2 regions of the Collinsella sp. CLA-ER-H11 genome follow, and region 1 is predicted to be linked to the other one. Evidence: riboswitches for the same ligand, from Rfam matches in the RefSeq annotation. Region 1 holds a riboswitch; the other holds the start of a gene.
The links. A riboswitch is a leader RNA that binds a small molecule or an ion and turns the genes downstream of it on or off. The one in region 1 is predicted to bind thiamine pyrophosphate.
Positions count from the first base shown of each region.

Region 2: linked by a shared signal. The riboswitch ahead of thiC (phosphomethylpyrimidine synthase ThiC) and the one ahead of thiM (hydroxyethylthiazole kinase) in region 1 are both predicted to bind thiamine pyrophosphate.

Region 1 is NZ_JBBNLN010000002.1:187,455-191,808, reverse strand. It holds gene AAAX35_RS02415 (LysR family transcriptional regulator) at 1-543, opposite strand, end outside; gene AAAX35_RS02410 (HAD family hydrolase) at 554-1,462, opposite strand; TPP riboswitch at 1,556-1,666, shown strand; gene thiM (hydroxyethylthiazole kinase) at 1,718-2,557, shown strand; gene AAAX35_RS02400 (thiamine-binding protein) at 2,561-2,902, shown strand; gene AAAX35_RS02395 (thiamine phosphate synthase) at 2,899-3,594, shown strand; gene AAAX35_RS02390 (patatin family protein) at 3,696-4,354, opposite strand, start outside.
Region 2 is NZ_JBBNLN010000003.1:200,653-205,006, forward strand. It holds gene AAAX35_RS03650 (aminopeptidase) at 1-900, shown strand, start outside; gene AAAX35_RS03655 (YaaA family protein) at 1,004-1,813, shown strand; gene AAAX35_RS03660 (hypothetical protein) at 1,948-2,469, opposite strand; TPP riboswitch at 2,532-2,648, shown strand; gene thiC (phosphomethylpyrimidine synthase ThiC) at 2,640-3,974, shown strand; gene thiD (bifunctional hydroxymethylpyrimidine kinase/phosphomethylpyrimidine kinase) at 4,158-4,354, shown strand, end outside.

The DNA of each region.
Region 1 (4,354 bases):
ATGGTCGGCGCACACGAAGACATGCGGCGCGGCGCAGAAGAGCCCTTCGAATACGAGCTCGTTGGCCGCCAGCATGCGCTCGATGACCTCGCGATTGTGCTCCGACAGATACAGGATGCCGAGCTCGCTTTTCATATGCGCGACGTCCTCGATAATCTCGTGGGTCTGTTCCTCGCGCAGGGTAAAGTCGTAGCGCGCGGCATCGAACTCACGGATCACATCGACAAACGCATTAACGGCAAAGGAATAATGCTGGCAGCTCACACTAAAGTGCGGCACCTGCTCGGACGCGCCCTTGTACTTGCCTTCGAGCAGATCGGCCTGATCGAGCACCTGGCGCGCATAGCCCAAGAAGGTCTCGCCTTCCTCGGACACAATGACGCCCTTGTTGGTGCGCTCAAAGATGTGCACACCCATCTCGTTTTCGAGATCGCGAATCGACGCGGTAATCGAAGGCTGCGACACAAAGAGTCGGCGCGAGGCCTCGGTGATGCTGCCGCATTCGGCAACTTTGACGACATACCTGAGCTGCTGAAGCTTCATGGCTTTCTCCCTAGACGTTCGTGATGCCAAGACCCGCCGCGTCCATCTGACGCATAAACGGTGGCATCTCCCCCGTCGCGGCGCAGGCGGCAATCTGATGCAGAGCCCCGGCGACCGCATCGTCTGCCGCAGCGCCGATATGCCAGCGCGCGGCAGCCGTGACGGCCTCGTTGGCATTGGCGACTGCAACGGAGTTGGGAACGGCATCGATCATGGGCAGGTCGTTATCGGAATCGCCAAATACGGCCACCTCGTCGGGCGCCAGGCCCAAAGCGCGCGCCAGCTCCAGCGCAGCGCAGCCCTTGTCCCAACCGGCCGGAAGGATGTCGAACAGGCGCACACGATTGTTGGGAAACACAAGCGAGAGTTCCGGCACCTCAGCGGCAACGCGCTCGCGTAGCTCCGCGAGCTCCTCACGCGAACGGGCACTCCAGATATTCGCCTTAAACACCGGCGCGTCATCAACGACGGGACGGCACGGGGCCTCTTCGCCTTTGAGCCACGCATTGCCGCCCGACTCCATAGCGCGACGCACGCGCTCGGGATCGCTCGTCACGCAGTAGGCATCGTTGCCCCAAAAGTCATCGCCCAGGCTATAGACCTTCAGATAGGTATCGTCGGTCTCTTGCTCAAGATAGTCGGCAAGACGCATGAGGGCACCGTTGTCGCTCGCACGGGAGGCAACAACCTCGCCGTCGACAAACATCACCTGGCCGTTACAGAACGCGCCAGTCGAAAAACACTCGGAACGATTTTTGAACATCCAGCCCATCGCGGACGGCTGACGACCCGAAACCGGACCAAAGTGCAGACCCGCCGCCTGCATGGCATGAATACCCTCGATGGCGTAGTCGCTGGCTCCGTCATGCCCGGCTGGAATCAGCGTATCGTCCATATCGGTCAGCACAAGTTTAATCATAAGGCCCCCATTCGTATCGGTCCTACCTATTGTAACGACCTGCCAAAATAAACCTGTCCCTTTTTGGCAGGTGCGTTAGTATAGGGAACAACAGATTCGATGCGGGAGTGCCGGTGGTGCAAACCACAAGGCTGAGAGGGCATAGGGCCCAATCCTTTGAACCTGTCAGTTAATGCTGGCGTAGGGAGCATGCCGCCTTTACAGGGGCGCTGTCTATGCACAGCGCCCCTTTTCTATGCCAAGGAGGCATGTGCAGTGATTGATTCGGAACAGCTTAAGCAGAATGTGGTCAAGGCCGTGGAGGAGATTCGCGCCACCAATCCGATGGCCGGCTCCATCACCAACACGGTGACGATCGACTTTGTCGCCAACGCGCAGCTCGCCGTGGGCGGTTCGGCCGCCATGGTCTATCTGCCCGACGAGGGCGAGGCGCTCGTTGCCGGCGGCGGCGCCATCTATCTCAACATGGGCACGCTCTTCCCCATCTACGAGCAGACGATTCCCCGCGCGGCCAAGGCGGCACACGACGCCGGCAAGCCCTGGGTGCTCGATCCAGTGGGACTAGGTATCGGTAGCCTGCGCACCCAGCTGGTAAACGAGCTCAAGCAGTACAAGCCCGCCATCGTACGCGGCAACGCCTCCGAGATCATCGCACTCGCCGGCCTGTGGGGTCTTGAGGGCGAGGCGGCCGATCTGAGCCGCGTGCGCGGTGTCGATACCACCGACACGGTAGACGCCGCCCGCGATGCCGCCGTGGCGCTCGCCCGCTACACCGGCGGCGCCGTGGTCGTCTCGGGCGAAGTCGACCTGATCACCGACGGCACGACCGTGGCCAAGTCCCACGGCGGCAGCCCACTCATGTCCAAGATCACCGGCTGCGGTTGTTCGCAGGGCGGCGTGCTGGCTGTGTACGCCTGCGCTGCCGATCCGTTTACGGCCGCCGTCTGCGGTACCGCCGCCTACAACGTTGCCGGCACGCGTGCCGCCGCTGTCGCCGATGCCCCGGCAAGCTTTAAGGTCGCCTTTATCGACGAGCTCTACCGCGCAACCGCCCAGGACATTGCCGATAACCGACTCGAGCTCGAGGAGGCATAAGCCATGTCCGAGCCCGCAACCAATGCCGGCATGAACACGCTCGTCGCCGTGGCCATCGCCCCGTGCGGCACCGGCGATGAGCTGTCCGCCGAGGTCGCCGAGGTCGTGCGTGTTATTCGCGAGAGCGGCCTTCCCAACCGCACCACCTCGATGTTCACCGAGATCGAGGGCGACTGGGACGAGGTCATGCAGGTCGTGCGCGACGCAACCTTTGTGTTGGCGAGCAAGGGCATCCGAACCGAAGTCGTGCTCAAAGCCGATATTCGACCCGGATTTACCGACACCATGAGCGGCAAACTCGAGCGCATGGAAGCGCAGATCAAAAAGCAGGAGGAAGCACGATGAGCATCCGCAACAACCTTGATATCTCGGCCTATCTGGTACTCGGCCCCGAAAACACCCTCGGGCGCCCCGTGGGCGATGTGGTGGCCCAGGCGCTCGATGCCGGCTTTACCTGCATTCAGGTGCGCTCCAAGGTGGCAAGCGCCCGCGAAATCATCGCGCTGACCGGCGACGCCGCGCAGGCAATCGCACAGGCTGGCAAGACCGGTCAGGTCGCCTTGTTGATCGACGACCGCCTGGACTGCGTACTCGCCGCGCGCGAGCAGGGCATCGCCGTCGATGGCGTACACGTGGGCCAAAGCGATATTCCCGTCGAGGTCTGCCGCAAGCTGTTGGGCCCCAACGCCATCGTGGGCCTTTCGGCCCGCTGCGAGGAGATGCTCGAGTACGTCAAGACCGCCGACATGAGCTTGGTCGACTACCTGGGCATCGGCCCACTCCACGAGACCGAGACCAAGCGCGACTGCGGACGCGCAGCCGATGGCTCTATCATCACCAAGAGCTTTGAAGACCTGGCTGCCCTCCATGCGGCAAGCCCCGTGCCCATCGTGGTGGGCGGCGGCGTCAAGACGGCCGACCTGCCGCAGCTCAAGGCCACCGGCGTCAACGGCTTCTTTGTGGTGAGCGCCGTCTGCAGCGCCGATGACCCCCACGCCGCAGCCAAGGAGCTCGTCGACACCTGGCAGCAGGCATAAGTCTAGGCCGAGCAGTTGCCCTGCAGCCTCATATCTTCAATAACGGAAAGCGCATCCCAGTTTGGACGTCCATTCTGGGATGCGCTTTCCGCATGCGCCCCTTACCCCGCCAGATACGCTTCCAACGCCGGCAAAGTCGCCTCCGCATCGTGGCGGCCGATCTGATAGATGCGCTCGAGCTCATCGGGTTCGCGGCACAGTGACGGCACCTTCACCGATTCGCTCGGACGCACCACAAAGATATCGCCGGCGGCCTCACGACGTGCCAGGTCATCGAGCGTGGCATTGTAAACCTCATGCCGATGCTCAAGCGCTGCGACAAACTCCGGGTAGTGACGGAACACGCGACGCAGCATGGGCATCACGCTGTTGGGCTGCTTCACAAAGCCTGCCGGCTGCGTGAGCACCACGATATTGCGGTCATACCCCTGCGCAAACAGCCATGCACTGGGAATGGAATCAGCCACGCCACCATCCAGATACTTATGCCCGTCAATAGCAACGGGACGCGTCGCCACGGGAATCGCCGACGATGCCCGGATCCACTCGATATCGCGCTCGTCGCCATAGGGCAGGTCGTGGTAGACGGCCTTGCCCGTCTCGATATCGGTGCACACGCACGTAAACCGCATGGGACAGGCGCGATACGCCTCCAAGTCAATGGGATCGCGCTCGATGGGCACCTCGTGATAGGCAAAATCGGCATTGAACATATCGCCGGTCCGCAGCCAGCTTGCTACACCCGCATAGCGCTTATCGG
Region 2 (4,354 bases), on a different contig from region 1:
ACCATCTCCGACCTGCTGATCCACCTCTCGAGCGAGCAGATGTCCAAGCCCGCCAAGGACGCCGTCGACGCCGAGATCCTCGACGTAATCGTGGGCGGCCGTCCCGTCAAGTTCGATGAGGACGACAAGGACGCCCCCAAGGAGCCCGTCAAGCAGATGTTCCTGGACATCCTCAAGGAGCAGTACGACGTCGAGGAGGAGGACTTCCTCTCCGCCGAGATCGAGGTCGTGCCCGCCGGCCCCGCCCGCGACATGGGCCTCGACCGCTCCATGATTTTGGGCTATGGCCACGACGACCGCGTCTGCGCTTACCCCTCCATGCTCGCCCAGATCAATGTGGCCAATGTCGAGCGCACGAGCATTACGCTCATCGTCGACAAAGAGGAGATTGGCTCCGTAGGCGCCACCGGCATGACGAGCCGCTTCTTCGAGAACACTGTCGCCGAGATCATGACGCTCGCCGGCGAGAATAGCCCGCTGGCCCTGCGCCGCGCGCTCGCCCGCAGCCGTATGCTCTCCTCTGACGTGTCCGCCGGCTTCGACCCGGGCTATGCCGGCAAGTTCGAGACCAAGAACGCGGCCTTTATGGGTCGCGGCCTGTGCTTTAACAAGTACACGGGCAGCCGCGGCAAGGGCGGTTCCAACGACGCCGATGCCGAGTACGTGGCCCTCGTCCGCGACATCATGGACGAGGCCGGCGTGGACTTCCAGACCTGTGAGCTCGGTCGCGTCAACGCAGGCGGCGGCGGCACCATCGCCTACATCATGGCCAAGTACGGCATGAATGTCATCGACTCCGGTGTTGCCGTCCTGTCCATGCACGCCCTGTGGGAGGTCGCCAACAAGGCCGACATCTACGAGGCCTACCGCGGCTACAAGGCCTTCCTCGAGCGTGCCTAACCAGCCCTTCATAACTTGCGGTGAAATACGGACTAAACTGGCCTATAAACGGCCAAAACAGACCGTATTCCACCGCAACTTCCTTTTTGACAGAGGAGAGTCCATGCTGCAGGTCATCATTTCGCCCGCCAAGCAGATGCGCTCGGCCCAAGATGCTTTTGAAGTCCTGGGCATTCCGCCCTTTGCGCGCGAGACGGCTCGACTGCATCGCGCGTTGCTAGATATTGAGCGAAATGAAGGCAGCGGCGGCCTGCAGGCGCTATGGAACGTGAGTGACAAACTGCTGGGGCCTTGCCTCAACACCCTGCATGAGTTCGAGCCCATCTTGGAAAACGGCGACCTCGACAATCCCGATATCGCCCGCAATACCTCCCCCGCCGTCATGTCCTATCACGGCATTCAATACCAGAGCATGGCACCCGAGGTGATGGATGCCGCGCAGCTCGCATGGCTGCAAGACCATCTGTGGATCCTCTCGGGCCTTTACGGATGCGTACGCCCCTTTCATGCCGTCGAACCGTATCGGCTGGAGATGGGTGCGAAGCTCGCCGTTGACGATGCCCGAGACCTCTACGCGTTTTGGAGCGACAAGCTCGCGCGGGTTATCGCCCCGGCAGGTTCAAACACCACGATCGTCAACCTCGCCAGCGTAGAGTATGCCAAAGCCGTTCTGCCCCACCTCGCGGGCGACGCCACAGCCGTCACGTGCCTCTTTGGCGAGGGTATCCGCAACGGGAAGCCCATCCAACGGTCGACCGCCAGCAAAAAGGCGCGCGGCTCCATGGTGCGGTGGATGGCAGAAAACAAGCTCGAGGATGCAAGCGAACTTACCGCATTCAACATCGGCTATCGCCACGTCCCCGAGCTCTCATACCTAGGCACCCTCGTGTTCATCAACGAACAGATGCTCTAGAGCCGGCACCCAACACTGACCCGCTCAGCCTTCTCTATATAACTTGCGGTGGAATAATTCCTATTTGAGCCTTTTTCGCACAATCAGGAACTATTCCACCGCAACTTTTATGAATTGGCTGCTAGGCTCGACACCTATTCAGCTAGACCGTCGGCCTTTGCAATCCCGTTTGTCGAACCGTCCTGATAGACAATCTTGACGTGCTCGACCTCGGACACCGCAACACCCGACGGGGGCTCCAGGCGCCATTCCGTCAGCGCGATATCCATCGTCGTGGGCACATCCCCTTGATCTTTGAGCTTCACCGTCAACGTTTTGAACGTCGCATCATACGTCACGCGTTCGATTTCCTCACCAGGAATAGACCCACCACTCAGCTGCAACTGCACAAACTCATCGCACGGGTACCAATAATCGCCCGGAACGGCGAGCGTATTGGCATTACCGCCAGTACTCCTCACCGTCATAATCGGCAGGCCCTCGTCGGCCTCAAACTCCCAGGCGGCGCCGCCGCGACCGCCAAACGTCCAAATACAAAAGGCAATCACCAGCACGGCAAGCACCGCAAAGCCAATCGCGACCAACCCATGGTGTGCACGGCCCTCCTCGGCCGATACGTCCCATTGTGTCTCTCGATATAGATGCTTGTCTTCCATGTACGCCTCCCCACGGGCACGCTTGTTAGGCCAATCGTACCCATTCAGGCTATACTTGAGCCCATGACATAACGGGGAGCTTGCAGGACAAGACGGCAGGCTGAGACTGGGCGCGCCCGCCCTGACCCGCAAACCTGATATGGGTAATGCCAACGAAGGGAGCCGTGCCAATGAGCACACAGACAGAGCCCAAGCTCGTCACGCAAATCGACTTTGCCCGCGCCGGACAGATCACACCGCAGATGAAGGAGGTCGCCGAGCGCGAGCATCGCGACCCCGAGTACATCCGTGAGCGCGTGGCAGACGGCCGCATCGCCATTCCCGCCAACATCGTGCACATCAAAAAGGGCATGCGCGCCTTTGGCGTCGGCGAGGGCCTGTCCACCAAGGTCAACGTCAACCTGGGCATCTCGGGCGACAAGGCCGATGCCGCCGAGGAATGGAAGAAGGTCAAGATCGCTGAGGACTTTGGCGCCGACGCCATCATGGACCTCTCCAACTCGGGCAAGACGCGCCAGTTCCGCCAGCAGCTCATCGACGAGACGCCGCTCATGGTAGGCACCGTCCCCATGTACGACGCCATCGGCTACATGGAAAAGCCGCTGGTCAAGCTCACCAAGGACGACCTGTTCGAAGTCGTGCGCGCGCACGCCGAGGACGGCGTGGACTTTATGACCATCCACTGCGGCATTAACAAGTCGGTCACCAAGACCTTTAAGGAGACCGGCCGTCTCATGAACATCGTGAGCCGCGGCGGCTCGCTGCTGTTTGGCTGGATGGAGGTCACCGGCAACGAGAACCCCTTCTATGAGTTCTACGACGAGCTGCTCGAAATCTGCCATGAGTACGACGTGACGATTTCGCTCGGCGACTCCTGCCGCCCGGGCTGCCTCTACGACTCCAACGACGCCACCGAGACCGCCGAGATGATTGAGCTCGGCAAGTTGTGCAAGCGCGCCTGGGCCGCCGGCGTCCAGGTCATGGTCGAGGGCCCGGGTCACATGGCGCTCGACGAGATCGCCGCCAACATGAAACTGCAGAAGCGCCTGTGCCACAACGCCCCGTTCTATGTGCTCGGGCCGCTGGTGACCGATATCGGCGTGGGCTACGACCACATCACCGCAGCCATCGGCGGCGCTATCTCCGCCAGCTCCGGCGCCGACTTCCTGTGCTACGTGACGCCGGCCGAGCACCTATGCCTGCCTAACGCCCAGGATGTGCTCGACGGCCTCATGGCCACCAAGATTGCCGCACACGCCGCCGACATCGCCAAGAAGGTGCCGCACGCCCGCGACATGGACGACAAGATGGGCCAGGCACGCCGCAAGCTCGACTGGGACGCCATGTGGAAGTGCGCTCTCGACCCGGTCACCGGTAAGAAGCGCTACGAGGAATCCCCCGCCGCCACCGAGGGTACTTGCACCATGTGTGGCAAGATGTGCGCCGTCCGCACCGTCAACAAAGTGTTTGAGGGCACGACGATCGACCTCGGTATGGAGGACTAGTCTCTTCGCCGCAATCGCCTTTTATCATCGAGTCGGCGCCCGCCAATTGTTGACGTGTGAACATTTGCTTACATTTGCGTAAAAATTACATCTCGCGCCCGGGTTCGGCATATCGCCGGCCCGGGCATCTTTATAATGCTGGCTTAAAGACCCATTTGATTCCGACCGAACAAGGGAGCGAACATGGATCGTAGTAAGGTACCTGCCGTCCTGTCCATCGCGGGATCCGATTCCAGCGGCGGCGCCGGCATTCAGGCCGACATCAAGACCATCACGGCGCACCGTCTGTATGCCCAGACGGCCATCACCGCCATCACAGCGCAAAACACTCTGGGTGTCACCGCCGTACAGGATATCTCGCCAGATATCGTAGCCGCGCA